4 regions of the Kitasatospora sp. NBC_01287 genome follow, and region 4 is predicted to be linked to each of the others. Evidence: riboswitches for the same ligand, from Rfam matches in the RefSeq annotation. Region 4 holds a riboswitch; each other region holds the start of a gene.
The links. A riboswitch is a leader RNA that binds a small molecule or an ion and turns the genes downstream of it on or off. The one in region 4 is predicted to bind cyclic di-AMP.

Region 1 (4,200 bases), 3.1 Mb from region 4:
GGTGGTCGATCGCGTAGCCGTGGTAGGCCCGCAGCAGGGCGGCGATCGCGGCATCCCCGGTCAGTCCGGTGATGGCCTGCTCCAGCCGGGCCCCCAGGTCGGCGGTGACCCGGATGCCGACCAGCCGGCGCAGTCCGCCCAGGCCGCCGGGCACGTGCTTGTAGAGCGAGGGGGCGGCCACCTTGGCTCGCAGGGCCACGCCCGCCAGGGTCAGGGCCTCGGGGCCCTCGGCGTCGATCAGTGCGAGCGCGTGGTCGACCACCAGGTCGGGGGTGAGTCCGGCGCGGGGCATCAGGCCACCTCGGCGAAGAAGGGGAGCAGGGCGTCGGCGGTGGCCTGCGGGTAGTCCGCCATCGGGTAGTGCCCGGCACCGTCGATCATCACCTTACGGGCGTTCATCACACTGGCTTGACGGTCCGCGACCATTTCCGGGTTCGGGAAGTCGGGGTCCTTGCTGCCCATCACCACCAGCACCGGGCAGCGCAGCTCCTCGGCCCAACCGGTCGGGCCGGCGTCGCCGCGGACCTGGCCGCGGGTGGCCCGGCGCCGGCCCGGGGTGCGCAGCGCGGCCACCAGGCCGGCCACGTACCGCTCGTGGTCGGCGGGCTTGGTGGTCGGCATGGCCATCTTGTTCAGGTAGTAGCCCCAGGCCTTCGGGAAGGCGATCACCACGGAGCCGAGCAGGTGGACCATGGCGCGGGTCAGCAGGCCGGGGGCCGGCTGCTCGACGAAGGCGTCCAGCAGGACGACCCCGGCCACCCGCTCCGGCGCCAGCGTGGCGGCCCGCACCGCGGTGGCGCCGGTGTAGGACTGGCCGACCAGGGTGGCCCGCGTGAGGTCCAGGTGGGCCAGCAGCGCGACCACGTCGGTGGCGACCGCGGCGGGGGAGTAGTCGTCCCAGGTGATGGAGGACTCGCCGAAGCCCCGGAGGTCCATGGTGATCACCCGGTGCCCCGCGGCGGTGAGCAGCGGCCGCAGGTGCCGGTAGGCGGCGCGGGAGTCGAGCATCCCGGGCAGCAGCACGACCGGGGTGCCCGGGCCCGCGGTGTCGTCGAAGGCGATGGTGCCGCCGGGGAGCTGCAGGTACTGGGTCTGCGGGGTGGTGGTGGCGTTCATGGGGTGGACCTCCTGGTCCGGCGTGCGGTGGGCGCCGGCCCCTTGCCGACACCCACAAAGCTATGGCTAATAGCCTTAGCCGTCAAGTTCTGCCCGCGCCCGCGTCCGCCTGCCCTCGCCCCACCTGTCCGCGCCCCGCCTGCCCGCGCCCCTGCGTCTCCTCGCCCGCCCGCGCCCTCAGAGGCCGTCGGCCCGGAACGGGTCGTGCTCGGCGAGCAGCTTCTCCAGTCGGGCCTGGTCGACCCGGGTGACGATCTCGCCGGCCTCCTGACGGTCGCGGACCACTTTGGCCAGCGTGAAGGCGGAGGTGGTCGCGTAGAGCAGGCCGAGGGCGAGGAAGGCGCGCATCCAGGAGCTCACCGGGAGACAGGCGATTCCGACCGAGAGCCCGCCGAGGGAGAGCGCGAAGGAGAGGATCGCCTGGAGGTAATAGGCGGACGTGGTCCGCGGCTGTACCGAGGAAGTCATACCCGAAGGATTGCCAACTCCCGTGTTCGGCACATGAGTACGGCTACTCAGATCGGCGCTCGGCGAGTGGGTCCGAGGCTCCTGTTATGACGGGAGCATGACGCTCAATGAGTGTGACAATCCGATCGGAGCGGGCTTGGAATCACGGCCTCCTGGGATTAACGTTTGATAACGCAGCGCGGTCGGCAACGCCGTACCCGAAACGGCACCGTGCGCCGTCGCCTAATCCAGGACTCGGCCCACGGGCCGGGCCGGGAGCCGGGGAACCACGTTCCTTGGGGTGAATCGGCTCGACCCAGGCTGTAAGCGCCCAGGTCGGACCGTAGGAGACCTTCCTGCTCCGAACCCGTCAGCTAACCCGGTAGGCGCGAGGGAAGGAAAGGAGCGCGCCCCCGTGGCGTTGACGCACCCCCCGGAGAGCCGCCTCGAGGCGAGCGGTACCGGACTGCTCGACCACCCCGGCATGACGGCGGAGGCCGCCCGGCACCGGGTGCCCCGCCAGGCGCGGGTCGGTGCTCCAGCCCTCGGTGTCACCGCGATGGCCGCCGCGCTCGGCGCCACCGGGCTGACCGCCGGCGCGGCCGCCGCTGCCACCCCGAACCCGGCGCCCGCCGCTCCGATCGCCGCCCCGGACGGGACGCCGGCCGCCACGGACGGTGCCGCCGACCCCGGCCTGGCCCTGGCCGCGCGGATCCAGCAGCAGGCGGACAGCCGCACCGCCACGGAGGAGGCCGCGCGCCTGGAGGCGGCCAACGAGGCGGCCGCCAAGCGGGCCGCGCAGCAGGCCGTCCAGGTCCGGCAGGCGCCCGCCGCCGCCGACGCCGAGGCCGCCGCACCCCGGGCCGAGCCGTCCGCCGAGGCTCCGGCCCTGGCGGTGCCCCAGCCGGCTGACGTCCAACTGCCGCTGACCAAGTACACGTTGAGCGCGCTCGGCCAGGCCGGCGGGCACTGGGCGCAGCTGCACACCGGTCTCGACTTCGCCGCCCCAGCCGGCACCCCGGTCACCGCGGTGGCCGGCGGGCAGGTCAGCTCGGCGGGCTGGTCCGGCGCCTACGGCTACCGGGTGATCCAGACCCTGCCGGACGGCACCGAGCTCTGGTACTGCCACCTCGCCACGATCGCCGTCCCGGCGGGCCCGCTCGCGCAGGGCGCGGTGCTCGGTACGGTCGGCGCCACCGGCACCATGGCCGCCCCGCCCGGCGCGGGCCCCGCCGGACCGCGCCTGCGCCTGGAGGTCCGCCCCGGTGGCGGCGCCCCGGTCGAGGCGGCCGGCTGGCTGCACGCCCACGGCGTCACCCCGTAGCGTCCGGCTGCCGCCCGGCGTCACCCCGTGGCGTCGGGCGGCTCCGTGGTGTCCGGCCACGGCGCGGTGTCCGGCTGCTCGGTGGTGTCCGCCGCCCCCGGCCAGTCACCGAGGTCCGGCAGGTCCACCAGCCCGCGCTTGACGATGTAGCCGTCCACCTCGGCGGCCCCCGGCTCCGGGGCCAGGTCCTGGTACTCGGTCAGCAGCAGCGCGGGCAGGCCGGGAACGGTCCACTCGCCGAGCAGCCGCAACGCCTCGGCCTGCACCGCCGCCTCGAAGGCCGGGAAGTCGCCGGCCAGTTCGGGTGGCATCGGCAGGCCCAGCGCGGTGCGCCCGGCCAGGTTGCGGTAGCTGCGCTGCATCAGGCGGTTCTCGACCAGCAGCCGGGCGCCGTCGGTGGCCATCCCGATCGACAGCAGCACGCCCTCGGTCCAGCCGGCCGCGCCCTCGGGCTGGTCGAGGTCGGCCAGCTGTGCGAACGCCTCGATCCGGTCCTGCTCGGGCAGCGCCCGGAAGCCGTCCAGCCAGGCCCGCACGGCGTCCGGCCCGGCGGCGGCCACTCCCGCCTCGCGCAGCAGCAGGGTGTAGAGCCGGGGCCAGGTGAGCAGGTGCGGCTGGCGCAGCAGCCCGGCCAGCAGCTCGCCCTGCCAGTCGGCCTCCTCGCGCAGGCGCTGCTGCCGCTTGGCGTTGAGCCGCTTGGCGGCCCGCTGATGGTCGATCAGCAGCCGTACCGCCGCGCCGTAGGCCAACGGGGACTGCTCGGCGGGCGGCTGGACGTAGAGGTGGATCCGCTCGTACAGCAGCTCCTGGAGCAGGTCCGAGGTCAGCACGGGGAAGCCCTCGCGCAGCTGGGCGTCACCCAGTTCGAGCAGTGTCAGCACCGCGTCCACCGCTGCCGCGGGGACCGGTTCGAGGCCCTGCTCCTGGGCCCATCGCAGCAGCTCAGCGGTGTGCGGTCGGGGTGCGAGCCGCAGGTCTTCCTGGTCCATGGCAGGTACGGTAACCGCTCGCGGGCGCACTACCGTACCTGCCATGCACCCCGTCCTGCTCACCGGACCGCGGCTGACCATCCGCGAGTTCCACCACGTGCCGCGCGACATCGACGCCCTGCACGCGATCTTCGGCGATCCCGAGACCGCCCGCTTCCTGCCCTTCGAGCCGCGGGACCGGGAGGACTGCGCCGACCAGGTGGCCCTCTACCTGGAGGAGGCGGAGAACCACCCGCGCACCGTCTACCGGCTGGCCGTCACGCTGACCGAGGAGGGCGAGGACGCGGTGCCGCTGGGCAACGCGGTGCTCGGCGTGGAGGGCGT
Region 2 (4,200 bases), 7.0 Mb from region 4:
TGCTGCGCAAGATCGAGGGCTTCACGGCGGCGGTGCGCTCGGTGCTCGGGCTCGGGGCCGAGCAGGTCGAGGAGTTGGTGCACCACACCCTCTTCACCGTCGAGGGCGGTCACGCGGCCGCCGGTGTGCTGCTGGACCGAGGCTGCACCGCGATCATCTGCGGCAGCGACCTGATGGCGCTCGGCGCGATCCGCGCGGTGCGTCAGCGCGGCCTGAGCGTGCCCGGCGACGTCTCGGTGGTCGGCTTCGACGACTCGCCGCTGATGGCCTTCACCGACCCGCCGCTCACCACCATCCGCCAGCCCGTCGAGGCGATGGCCATCGCGGCGGTGGACGCGCTGCTGGAGGAGGTCGGCGGGGAGTCGGGCCAGCGCGCCGAGTTCATGTTCCAGCCCGAGCTGGTGGTGCGCGGCTCCACGGGGGCCCGCGCGCACCGCGGGGAGTAGCCGGCCGCACGGGCGCCGCCACCGGGCGGCGCGGCGCGGCACGGTGGCACCGCACAGCACTCGCGACGGCACAGCACTCACGACGGCACAGCACTCGCGACAGCACAGCACTCACGACGGCACAGCACTCACGACGGCACGGCGCCGCGGGTTCCGAGCGGACCCGCGGCGCCGTGCCGTGCTGCGTGCCGAGTGCTGCGTACGCGCGTGCCGGGCGGGCGGGTCAGCCGTCGGTGTCCGGCGTGCTGTCCACCACGGCCGCGGGTCCCCTTCGCGGTCGGTGCGGGCCGCGGCACGCACCGGCACGCCCGAGGGCCGTCTCCCCTGGGGGGAGACGGCCCTCTTGGCTGCCCTGCGGTTGCGATCGGCGGGGCCGATCGGCACATGTCCGTCCGTGTGCGTACTTCACTACGTCCACGGCATCGCGTACTTCACTACGCGTCGGTCACCACGCGTACTTCACTACGCGCGCGCCGGCTGGATCAGACCCGGCCGGCGAAGTCCGGGGCGTAGTTGGCGATGGTCTCGTACTTCACGCCCGCGCTCGGGTTGGCGGCCTCGACGAACTGGCCGTTGCCCACGTAGATGGCGACGTGGTAGACGCCCGAGTCCTGGCCGTTGTTCGACCAGAACAGCAGGTCGCCCGGCTGCAGGCTGTTCATCGACACCGGGGTGCTGGCGGCGGCCTGGTCGGCGGCGACGCGCGGGATGGAGATCCCGGCCTTGGCCATCGCCGCCTGGGTCAGGCCGGAGCAGTCCCAGCCGCCGTTGCCGGTGCCGCCGTAGATGTAGGCCTGGCCGACCTGGGACTCGGCGAAGCTGATCGCCGCGGCCATCGAGCCGCTCGCCGCCGGCGCGCTGGTGGCGCTGCTGGTGGCGGCGGTGGTCTGGGCGGGCACGGCCGGGGCCGGCGCCGGTGCCGGTGCCGGGGTGCTGGCGGGAGCGGAGGTGGTGGTGCCCTGCGAGCCGCCCAGGGACAGGTGCTGGCCCGGGTAGAGGACGTCGGGGCCGTGGGTCAGGACCGACTTGTTGAGGTCGTAGAGCTTCTGCCAGCCGCCGTCCACGTGGTGGGCGTTGGCGATGGTGGAGAGCCAGTCGCCGGCCTGCACGGTGTAGCTCTGGTCGCCCTGGGAGTGGTTCCAGTGGCCCCAGCTCCCGTGGCTCGAGGAGCCCTGGTCGGAGGAGCCCTGGGTCGAGCCGCTCTGCGCCGGGGTGCTCTGCGCCGGGGCGCTGGGGGCGGGGGTGCTCGGCGCCGGGGTGCTGGTGCTGCCGGTGGAGGAGGAGCCGGTGTTGACGACCGGGGCGGGGCCGCCCTGGGTCAGGCCGGCCTGCACGGAGCAGACGGGCCAGGCGCCGGGGCCCTGGTCGGCGAGCACCTTCTCGGCGACGGCGATCTGCTGGTCCTTGGTGGCCTGGTTGGCCTGCGCGGCGTACTGGGTGCCGCCGTAGGCGGCCCAGGTGGAGGCGCTGAACTGCAGGCCGCCGTAGTAGCCGTTGCCGGTGTTGATGCTCCAGTCGCCGGTGCTCTCGCACTGGGCGACCTTGTCCCAGGTGGAGACCGAGGCGGCGGAGGCGGTGGTGGCGGTGATGCACGGCAGGCTCAGGCCGAGGCCCAGCAGACCGGTGGCGGCGATCACCCGGCGGGTGGTGCGGGACGGACGGGTCGTGCCGGTGGTGGGCAGCATAAAGACGCGATCCTCTCCTACGCCTGCGAGGTGAGCTGTCGGATTCGGACTGGAGTTGCCCGGCCGCGCTGCTGCGCGGCTTCACCCCTAGCCCCGATCACCGGTCCGAAGACCGGCGCCTGGGCGGCTTACCTGGTTCCCCCGCTCCTGCCGTGGCTGCGTTTTCGCGCTGCCAGCGCGGTCGGTGGCAGGACTAGGCGTCCGGCGCGCTGGGTCCGTGTGACCACGAACGGGGAGCACGTTAGACAGAGATAAGTTGAAATCGCAAACAGCTGTGATGGCCATCACACCGGCTCCACGAGTGCTTCAAGATCGCCCCGGAGTGACAGCTGAGGGGGTGTCGGGGGAGTGAGGCTCCCGGCGTCGGCAACTGGCCCGCCGGGCACGGAAGGTGCTGGCCCCTCAGGCGCTCGGACGCTGATGGGCCGTCCGTTCCGCGGGGTCGGCGGCGGCCGGGTGAGCAGAGAAATTCACTGCCGGAGACGGGTCGGCGAGCGGGGTGGGAGTCCGGTGGGGCGCGGGGCGGTGTGACAGGTCGACATCAACTGAATGTCCGATTTGCCCCTTCTGTCACTCCGTCAGGACGACGCCGCGAACCGCTCCCTGCCGCCCCCTCGGCCGCGGCCGTGGACGCCCCCGCTTGTCATCGGTTCGTCATCTGCTCGCCACCTCGCCGGGGCCGGGCGGGGCCGGGCGGGGCCGCGGGGGTAGCCCGCCGGTGGCCCGCCGATCGTCTGTCGACCGTCTGCCGAGCGCCCGTCGGAGCGCCGTCCAAGCGGCTGTCGAGTGCCCGTCGGAGCGCTCGTCGAGGAGCCGGAAGCGCGGACCAGCCGCCCGGGGGCACGCCACTGGCCCTGTCCCCGGTGTTCACCGTGGACAGGGCCAGGAGCGGTCCTGCTGAGTGTGTGCCGCGTTCTCCTACCGCGTCACTCGCCCGCGTCGGCCTCCTCGGCGAGCGCCCGCTCGGCGGCGGCCAGCTCCGCGGCGGCACGCTCGGCCGCCTCCTCGGCGGTCGGGGCGGGCAGAGCGGCCAGGTACGACGAGGCGATCAGCTGACCGATCGTCGGGTAGGCGCCCAGTGCGGCGGCGCTCGGGCAGCCGGTCTCCTCGGCGGCGGCGACCAGCAGCTCTTCCTCGACCTCGGGGCCGATCACCAGCGGCGCCAGCGCCGGGCGCTGCGAACCGGTGGCCCGCAGGTGCTCGACGGCGGCGGCCACCGACCCGGGCACGTCCAGCGCGGCCGCCACCACCGGCACCGCCAGGCGGGCCGCGAGCAGCACGCCGGTGATCCCGGCGGCATCGGCGGCGGCCTGGCCGCCGACCGTGGTCAGCACCACGCCGTCCGCCGCGGTGGTGATGGCGAAGAGTCGGGCGCGGTCGGCGCGGGCCAGGCCGGCCTCGGAGAGTCGCACGTGCACCGCCTCCGCCAGCAGCGGGTGCGGGCCGAGCGCCTCGGTCGGCAGCGCGCCGGTTTCGGCGGCCAGGGAGTGCAGGTCCGTCAGGTAGTCGTGCGGGCCGGGCAGCAGCGGCACCAGCACCGGGGCCGGGCGGCCGGCCTCCAGGGCGCCGGCGATCAAGCCCTCGACCGTCGCGGTCGGCCAGAACCGCGGGTGTGCGTTCGTTTCGTTCGGTTCGGCGCCCTCGTCCGCGTTCGCGGTCGGCTCGCCCTGGTACGGGTCCTGCTCCGCCGCCGGGGCGGTGGGCAGCCAGCCGGCGGCGACCTCGATGCCGGGCTGCTCGCCGCGGATCACCGAGACCAGCTCGTTCACCAGCGCGACCGCGGCCGGGGTGGCCACGGCGGGCACGGCGAGCACGAGTGCCGGTGCGCCGACCGGCACCTCCGGCCTCTCGGGCCGACGGTGGCGCCCCCGCGCGCGGGAGCCTGGCGTGCGGACGGGCAGTGGTGCGCCCGGGATGGCTGCAGTGCTCATGCCGGAGATCGTAGGACATGCGCGTGATCGCCCCGCATCCGGCCGGGCCTCCTCGCGCGTCATAGAAGGGGAGGGGGCGGTGCCGTGCGGGCCGCCAACCCGGACAAGCCGCGGCAAAACCCTCCCCGCCTGGTGCTG
Region 3 (4,200 bases), 340 kb from region 4:
GCCGGCCCGCAGCAGCGAGGACTTCCCGGCGCCGGACGGCGCGACCAGGGCGAGCGGGCCGTGGCCCGCACGCTCGGCCAGCCGGTCGAGCAGGGCTGCCAGCGCGCTCGCGCGACCGGCGAACCAGCGGGCGTCCTGTGGCCCGAAGGCGGCCAGGCCCAAGTACGGGCAGGGGAGGTCGGGCTCGGCCGGCACCGCCCCGGAGGGCGCCCCGGGCACGAGGACCATCGGCGCGGGGGGCACCGGCGCGGGGGGCACCGGCACGGGGTGCATCGGCACGGGGGGCACCGGCACGGTGGGTGCGACCTCGGCGTCGGCCACGGGGTCGGCGAGGCGCAGCAGTGCGCCCTGGGCGTCCAGCAGCGCGTCGCAGCGGCGGGCCAGATCGGGGCCGGCCGGCTTGCCGCCGTTCTCGATCTTGCTGAGATAGCCCTTGCTGTAGTGCAGCAGTCGGGAGAGCGCGCTGAGCGAGAGGCCGCGCTCGGTCCGAAGACGGCGCAGCTCGGCGCCGAACTCCGGCTGCGGGGCGGCGGACGGGTGGACGGGATGCCCCGTCGGCGGAAGCCGGTCCATGCGTAACCCCATGACGGCCTGTCGGATCTACCGGTTCTGTCATCGACAGGTTACCGGCTGTGATGGGGTCCTCCCGGCATCCCGGATCGGGATACCGCAGATCCGATGCCGAGGGTCCACCCCCGCAGATCCGACCCCCGCAGATCCGGCGCCGGGAGCCGACGCCGAGCGGCCGACACCGAGCAGTGGCCGCCGAGCAGTGGCCGCCGAAAAGCCGCCGGCCGGTCGGCAGGTGGAGGACCTGTCGACCGGCCGGGCGGTTCAGCTGCGGCTGGTGATCACCGGAGTGATCAGTACGCCGAGTGGGTCTGCCAGAAGGCCCACGCCTGGTTCGGGCTGCCGTACGTGGTGTTCATGTACTGCAGCGCCCACTTGAGCTGGGTGGCGGGGTTGGTCGCCCAGTCGGAACCGGCCGATGCCATCTTGTTGCCGGGCAGGGCCTGCGGCAGGCCGTAGGCGCCGGAGCTCGGGTTGGTGGCGGTGACGTTCCAGCCGCTCTCGTGGGTGATGATCTGGTCGAACGACGCCAGCTGGTCGGCCGGGACGATGGAGGCGGCGAGCGCCTGCAGCGAGCCCGGGCTGTTGTCGGTCGGGGCCGTGACGGCGGCGGCGGGCGCGGCCGGAGCGGCGGCCTGGGTGCTGGTGCTGGTGCTCGGCGCGGCCGGGGCGCTCTGCTGCTTGGCGGGCGCGGCGGCGGCCGGGGCCGGGGCGGCCTGCGGGGCAGCGGCGGCCTGGGCGTCGCCCAGCACCAGGTGCTGGCCGGGGTAGAGCACGTCCGGACCCTGGTTCAGCACGGACTTGTTCAGGTCGTACAGCTTCTGCCAGCCGCCCTGGACGTTGTGGGTGGTGGCGATCTTGGAGAGCCAGTCGCCGCTCGCCACGGTGTAGCCGGCCGGCGCGGCGGCGGGGGCCGGGGTGGCCTGCGCGGCAGCGGCGGGCGCGGCCGGGGCCGGGGCGGAGGTCCGCTGGACCGGAGCCTGCTGGTGGGTGGCGGCCTGGGGAGCGGTGTAGGCGTGGCCGGCACCGTGGTGGTGGCCGTAGCCGCCCTGGTGGAGCGGGGCCGCGCTGGCGCCGGTGGCGGCGATCACGGGCAGGCCGGCGCCGACACCGGCGACGACGGCGATGGCGACGGCGCGCTTGATGGTGGCGCGGCTGGGCAGGCTGGAGCGACCGTTGACGGACAGCATGAAAAAGCGTTTCCTCTCCCACGCCTGCGAGGTGAGCTGTCGGATTCGGGCTGGAGTTGCCCGGCCGCGCAATGCGCGGCTTCACCCCAAGTCCCACCCGGAGAAATCCGGGTGGGACGACTTACCTTGGGTCCCCCGCCCCTGCCGTGGTGCTTTGGATGCACGTGCCCGCTCCGTCCGGCGGCAGGATTCGGCGTTCCGGAGAGCGGGGTTCGTGTGAAGACGAACGAGATGCACCGTAAGCGGGTCGAAGGTCCTATCACAAGCCGATGTGAGGTGTCTCATGTTCGGCTTCGCGACAGGCTTTCCGATTCCCGCGTGATTCCCTTCACAAAGCGGGGCCGTTATCTCCCCGTGATTTGATAATCCGTCAGCCCGCGTGCCAGCCCAGTGGGTCGACGCCGCCCGGCACGGCCCCGGCCGGGTCGTAGGGGGTGCGGGTCAGCACGAAGCTGCCCAGGTCGAGGTGGCTGACCGAGCCGTCGTCGGCCCGCACGACGCGCAGCGTCTCCCCGGCGTAGTAGCCCTCCAGGCCGATCCAGGTGCCGTCGGACTCCGGCTGGAAGGCCGAGCTGCGCGCCTGGCTGCCGAGCGCGGTGAGTTCCAGGACCTGGCCCGCCCGCAGGTGCAGGGCCAGCGCGGTGGGCCCCCAGTACCAGGGCCCGGTCAGCGCGAGCAGCTCCGGATCGGCGTCGGTGAACGGGCGCCAGGGCTCGGGGATGCGCGGTTCGCGCTCGGCAACGATGGCGACCAGGTCGATGGCCACGTCCCAGACCGCCGCGCTGGCCGTCACGTTGGTGAGCGTGACGGCCGCCACATCGTCCTCCGGGCTCAGCCAGAGGCCGGCCAGGAAGCCGGGCATCGAACCGCCGTGGCCGATCAGCAGCCGGCCGTCCCGGCGCAGCAGCTGCAGCCCGAGCCCGTAGCAGGCGGTCCAGTCGCCCTCCGGCGCGCCGGCCGGCAGGCGCATCTCGGCGAGCGTGGCGGGGGCGAGCACCTTCTCGGCGCCGCCCGCGGCGGTGCCGGCCAGGAACGAGGCCCAGCGGGCGAGGTCGGCGGTGGTGGACCAGAGCTGGCCGGCCGGTGCCATCAGGGCGGTGTCGGTGAGCGGCTCGGGGAGCATCACGTCCGCCCACGGGTGCACCGCGAAGCCGCCCGCGTGCGGGGCCTGCGGCAGCAGCGTGGTGCGGGTCAGGCCGAGCGGCTCCAGCACCTCCTGGCGCAGCGCCTCGCCCCAGGGCAGGCCGCGGACCTTGGCCACCAGTGCGCCGAGCAGTGCGTAGCCGGTGTTGGAGTAGTGGAAGCGTTCGCCGGTGGCGTGCCGGAACGGCTGGTCCTCCAGCAGGTGGCCCAGCTCGGGGCGCAGCTCGCCGGCGGTGCGCTCCCACCAGGGGCCGGGCGTCTCGGCGGCCAGACCGCTGGTGTGGCTGAGCAGTTGGCGGATGGTGGCGCCGCCTGCGGCGGTGTCGGGCAGGTGCTGCTCCAACGGGTCGGCCAGGTCGATCAGGCCTTCGTCGCGCAGCCGCATGACCAGGACCGCGACGAAGGTCTTGGTGATCGAGCCGATCCGGTACTGGACGTTCTCGTCCGGTGCGTGACCCTCGATCATGCTGCGGGCGCCGGTCCACACCAGGTGGCCGCCGCGAACCACCGCGGCGGCCAGGGAAGGGGTTCGGCCCTGCGCCTGGCCGACGGCGACGCGGCGCAGCAGTGCCCGTCGGGTCCCGGGCAGGAGTTCGGGTGCGGTCAGGGCAGGGGGTGACAGCTCGTCGGCTCGCTGCTCGTTGAAGGGCAACTCGGCGGCCGGGTCGGTCATCTGAACTCGCATTCGCAGCTGGGACGGGGGCAGCGGCACGCGCTGGACCGCTCGACCTTACCGGGGCCGACCCGACGTTGCGCGGCATTAAATCCGACTCGTTCGACCGCGCCGCGCGCCCGCCACCGACCGCGCCGCGCGCCCCCGTCCATGGTCGCCCCGCCCCTGCCCCCGCCGCTGTTCGAACGCCCGCTATGCTGCACCCGGCCGCCCGGCAGGCGGGCCCGGCGCAAGGGGGAGACGGTGCAGCAGTCCGATCAAGGCAGCGATCTGACGGATCTTCAGACAAGCCGCCCGCACCCTGCCCGGATCTACGACTACTGGCTCGGTGGCAAGGACAACTTCCCGCCGGACCGGGAGGCGGCCGAGCACGCGATCAGCGTCTCGGCGGACATCCCGGCCGCCGCCCGGGAGAACCGCGCCTTCCTGCGCCGGGCGGTGCAGCTGGTCGCGCGGGCCGGGATCCGGCAGTTCATCGACATCGGCGCGGGCCTGCCCTCGCCCGGCAACGTCCACCAGGTGGCGCAGGACGTCGACCCGCTGGCCCGGGTGGTCTACGTGGACAACGACCCGATCGTGCTCACGCACGGCCGCGCGCTGCTCTCCGACAACCGCACGACCACG
Region 4 (4,200 bases):
CCGTCCGGGTCCGGCGCCCGCCACACGTCGTCGGCGCTCATCGTTCCGGCCTCCCCTTGTGCTGTTCCGCCGCAGGCCAGAGCCGTTCGGCCCGCGAGCCCCCGAGCGTACGGGAAGGCCCCGGACCGGCCGCCGCCGGGGCGCTCGTGCCAGGTCGGTCGGTACGCCGCTAACGCTCGGCCTCCGGCGCCCCGCCGCCGGTGCTGTACCAGTCCCAGGGCAGCGGCCCGCGGCGCGGCAGGTGCGGCTCGCGCGCGTTGATGGTGATCAGCGGGCGGTCCTTCCAGACGCTCGGGCTGTTGGACCGCCGGCAGAGCTCGGTGCGCGCGTGGTCGGTGTTGGCCACCAGGACCAGCACCGTCTCCTTGCGCAGCCCCTCGAAGGCCGCCGGGTCCGGGTCGTCCAGCACGGCGCGCAGCCGGGCCCGGTCCGCCAGCCGCAGCCGACCCCGGTTGCCGTAGCCCAGCGGGCGGGCCTCGGCGGTGCTCCTGGCCGCACCGCGGGCGAGGGCGAGCAGGGGCAGCAGGGTGGGGATCCGGCCCGGGTCGGTGACCGCCTCGCTCTGGGCGGCGCGGTAGACGGCCAGGCCGAGCAGGGTCCGCACCGCCTCCAGGTCGCCGCCCGCCACCCGCCACCCGCCACCCGGGGATCGTGTCCGGCGGCCCAACCGGTCAGCCCCTGGGCCCAGTGCATCGCCACGTCCAGGGCGGGCGCCTTGCCCAGCAGGGCGGCGTCGACCTCCCACCACCAGTGCGGCTCACCCTCCGCCCCTTCGACGGCAGGCTCCAACTCGTGCACAGCCCCACCTCGTTCCCGATGCGACCGCCGCTCCCCGGTCGGGGGCGCGCCCCTTCATCGTGCTGCGGCGCGCGGTGCCGTGTCCGCCGATCGGGCAAACCCGGGCGGCCGAGCGGGCCGGACTCCGGCGCCCCGCCCGGCCGTCGGGACGCCCGGGAACGGCCGTCGGACCCCCGGGGGCGTCCCTCGGGCCGCTGGGGAACGGCCGTCAGGGAGTCTGGCCGTACAGGTGCTCGACGTGCAGCTTGACCACCAGGCGGCGCTCGCGGACCATCGCGGCGCGGTAGTCGTCCCAGTCGGGGTGCTCGCCCTCCAAGGTGCGGTACAGGTCGATCAACTCCTCGACGGTGGCGTCGTCCTCGGCCGCCGCCACCGGGGTGAGCTCGGCGGTGCCCTCGGCGACCGCCCAGGTCCAGAAGTCCGGCGTGGTCGCGTACAGGCTGGCGCGCGGGTCCCGGGCCAGGTTCTTCGCCTTCGCCCGGTCGGCGGTGATCGAGACCCGGATCAGCTCCTTCGCCGGGTCGTAGGCGTAGCGGATGTTGGACAGCTGCGGCCGCCCGTCCCGCTTCAGGGTCACCAGCACGCCCGTGATCTGGGCGGCGAACAGTTCGCGGATCTTGGCTTCGTCGGCCATGGGCCTCTCCTCATCGGCTGATCAGCTGGTCGGCACCGGCTCGTCCGCGCCGGCAACTCCCAACCTAGCGGCGGCGGACGCGAGTCCGGGCGCGATCACCGCCGCCGGGAGCGGCGGACCTGACGCAGTACCGATCGGCGTTCCCGGGGTGACCGTCCGTAGCTACGCCGCGGTGTCAGCCGCGGTGTCAGCTGAATGCGATGGGACAGCCCCGCCGCAGCGAATGCTGAGCCGCACGCAGGTGGAGCGCGACGTAGAAGGTGCTGTCGAGATCCTCCGCCCAGGGCCCCGGCCGCGCGGCGGCGAGCTCCTTCGCCGCCCCGCCCATGAACCACATCGTCAGGTCGAGGTTGTCGCACATCTCCGGGACCTCGGCAGGCAGCTCGACCACTGCGGCCAGCCGCTCGGCAATCCCCAGCACCTGGGGAGCACCCGCGACCATCGTCTCGTCCGTGTAGCTGGAGCTGACCGGCAGCCAGATGTCCTCCTCCAGGGAGATCGGGACCATGACCGTCCAGCCGCAGACGGTCTCGATCTCCTCCCGCTCCAGATGTGCCTCGCACAGAGCCGTGAACCCGTCCATCGAGGGGATCAGCTTCTCCTCGAAGGACTGGCCAGAGCCGCGGACGAAGTCCGCCCCCTCAGGCACCGGCTCGTACGGCGCTGTCCCGCGCTTCGCCAGCTCCGCGTTCAGGGCTGCCGACGTCTCACCCCACCCGTCCTCATCCCCACCGAACCACTCCTCCGCGCTGATGCTGACCAGGTAGACACCCATGGCCGCAAGCTATGGCAGGCCAGTGACACAGCATTTCGCCGACGCCGCCCCGCAAACACCACGGCAACCAATCGCAACCCAGCGTGAACGGTCTCAGTACGGAGCATCGGTCGGCGACCGTGATTCGCGTGTGACGTGTGCGATGCGGGGTTGTTATCGAGGTGATGATCCGTCTAGTCTCCCCAGCAACCCGCCGCCGCGCGGGCACCCGGGGCCGGAACGCCGAGTCCTGCCCACCGCGCTCCCGGGACCACGACCACACCTCTGGGCAGGGGCGGGGGACCCAGGTTTCGATGCCGTCCCCGTACGGCTCGGGGTGAAGCCGTCCGCCGGATCCGTCCGCGAACGGCCGGGCCAACCTCCCGGTCCGAACCCGACAGCTCACCTCGCAGGCGTGCGGAGAGGGATGTTCGATGGGCATATCCGGAGTCTTTTCCGGTCCGGGCCGCCACCGCCGCCCCACCCAGGCCGAGCGCGCGGTGACCGTCGCGACCGTGGCCGGCGCGGGGCTGGCCCTGCCGCTGCTGACCGCGACCGGCGCGCACGCGGCCACCCCCGCCACCTGGGACACCGTCGCCCAGTGCATGACCAGCGGCAACTGGAGCACCGACACCGGGAACGGCTTCTACGGCGGCCTGCAGCTCAGCCAGGACAACTGGCTCACCTACGGCGGCGACCAGTACGCGGCGCAGGCCTCGCACGCGACCCAGGCGCAGCAGATCGCGGTGGCCGAGCAGCTGCTCGCCGCCCAGGGCCCGGCCATCTGGGGCACCTGCGCGACCACGGCGGGGCTGACGACGGCCGCGCCCACCCCGACCGCGCCGGTGAGCACACCCGCTCCGACGCCGACCGCGCCCGCACCGACCACGCCCACCACGCCCACCGATCCGCTCCCGACCGCACCGGTGGGCGCGCCCGCGCCCGTCAGCAGCGCGCCGACCGCGCCCACCCCGCCGACCGCACCGGTGACGCCGCCGAGCCCGGGCGCGCCCACCACCGCGCCGACCGCCCCGAGCGCACCGGCGCCGAGCACGCCGCCCGCCGCCCCGCCCACCGCCCCGGGCGCGACCGCGACGCCCGCGCCCGGTTCCAGCACGCCGGCGTCCAGCGTTCCCGCCCCCGCGAGCCCCACCTGGGCCGCCCCGGTGCCGGGCACTCCCGCCGCCACCCCGACCGTGCCGCCCGCGACCGTGCCGACCGCCCCGGCACCCGGCACCCCGGTGTCCGCCGCCCCGCAGGCGCCCGCGCAGCCCACCGCGCCCGGCACGCCGGCCGGCGCCATCGACGCAGCCGGCGCCCCCACCGCGACCCCGAGCGCCCCCGCCGCCGGCTACACCGTGCAGAGCGGCGACAACCTCTGGGACATCGCCCAGCAGCACCACCTCGACTCCTGGCAGCAGCTCTACCAGGCGAACCTCGGCGTGGTCGGCGGCAACCCCGACCTGATCCACCCCGGGCAGCAGCTCCAGCTGCCCTGATCCCCGGCAGCCCGGTGCCACCCGGCACCGGGCTGCGACCGCCGGTCCCCCACCGGCCCCCTACCGACCCCCGCCGGTCACAATGGACACATGTCACGACGCGCCACCAGGCCCCGCCCGACCCAGCGCCCCGCCGAGCCCACCGCCTGCCCGTGCGGCCTGCCCGCGAGCTACGCCGACTGCTGCGGCCGGCTGCACCGCGGCCTGGCCCCGGCGGTCACCGCCGAGCAGCTGATGCGCTCACGGTTCAGCGCCTTCGCGCTGGAGGACACCGCCTACCTGCTGCGCAGCTGGCACCCGCTGACCCGGCCGGCGGAGGTCGACTACGCCCCTGAGCTGCGCTGGCAGCGGCTGGAGATCCTGGGAAGCACCGAGGGCGGCCCGTTCCACCAGGAGGGCACGGTCGAGTTCACCGCCCACTACCGGGAGCGCGGGCACGCCGGCGCGATGCACGAGAACAGCCGCTTCGTGCGCCACGAGGGCGCCTGGGTCTACCTGGACGGCGATGTCGCCGC

Region 1: it holds a riboswitch for cyclic di-AMP, as region 4 does, so the genes downstream of both, OG455_RS18350 (M23 family metallopeptidase) here and OG455_RS04820 (transglycosylase family protein) in region 4, are expected to answer to the same signal.
Region 2: it holds a riboswitch for cyclic di-AMP, as region 4 does, so the genes downstream of both, OG455_RS35015 (transglycosylase family protein) here and OG455_RS04820 (transglycosylase family protein) in region 4, are expected to answer to the same signal.
Region 3: it holds a riboswitch for cyclic di-AMP, as region 4 does, so the genes downstream of both, OG455_RS03345 (LysM peptidoglycan-binding domain-containing protein) here and OG455_RS04820 (transglycosylase family protein) in region 4, are expected to answer to the same signal.

What each region holds. Positions count from the first base shown of each region.
Region 1 covers NZ_JAPEPB010000001.1:4,320,609-4,324,808, reverse strand. Annotated here, with positions in the region: gene OG455_RS18365 (TetR-like C-terminal domain-containing protein) at 1-292, opposite strand, end outside; gene OG455_RS18360 (alpha/beta fold hydrolase) at 292-1,116, opposite strand; gene OG455_RS18355 (YiaA/YiaB family inner membrane protein) at 1,294-1,584, opposite strand; cyclic di-AMP (ydaO/yuaA leader) riboswitch at 1,794-1,966, shown strand; gene OG455_RS18350 (M23 family metallopeptidase) at 1,979-2,887, shown strand; gene OG455_RS18345 (hypothetical protein) at 2,908-3,876, opposite strand; gene OG455_RS18340 (GNAT family N-acetyltransferase) at 3,920-4,200, shown strand, end outside.
Region 2 covers NZ_JAPEPB010000001.1:8,193,152-8,197,351, forward strand. Annotated here, with positions in the region: gene OG455_RS35010 (LacI family DNA-binding transcriptional regulator) at 1-446, shown strand, start outside; gene OG455_RS35015 (transglycosylase family protein) at 929-2,131, opposite strand; cyclic di-AMP (ydaO/yuaA leader) riboswitch at 2,139-2,302, opposite strand; gene OG455_RS35025 (hypothetical protein) at 3,058-4,062, opposite strand.
Region 3 covers NZ_JAPEPB010000001.1:846,506-850,705, reverse strand. Annotated here, with positions in the region: gene OG455_RS03350 (helix-turn-helix domain-containing protein) at 1-573, opposite strand, end outside; gene OG455_RS03345 (LysM peptidoglycan-binding domain-containing protein) at 864-1,760, opposite strand; cyclic di-AMP (ydaO/yuaA leader) riboswitch at 1,769-1,966, opposite strand; gene OG455_RS03340 (serine hydrolase) at 2,131-3,510, opposite strand; gene OG455_RS03335 (SAM-dependent methyltransferase) at 3,820-4,200, shown strand, end outside.
Region 4 covers NZ_JAPEPB010000001.1:1,189,042-1,193,241, forward strand. Annotated here, with positions in the region: gene OG455_RS04800 (hypothetical protein) at 1-41, opposite strand, end outside; gene OG455_RS04805 (hypothetical protein) at 170-628, opposite strand; gene OG455_RS04810 (PPOX class F420-dependent oxidoreductase) at 1,007-1,432, opposite strand; gene OG455_RS04815 (hypothetical protein) at 1,620-2,207, opposite strand; cyclic di-AMP (ydaO/yuaA leader) riboswitch at 2,457-2,618, shown strand; gene OG455_RS04820 (transglycosylase family protein) at 2,621-3,685, shown strand; gene OG455_RS04825 (YchJ family protein) at 3,776-4,200, shown strand, end outside; partial or broken gene OG455_RS42210 (NUDIX domain-containing protein) at 4,191-4,200, shown strand, end outside.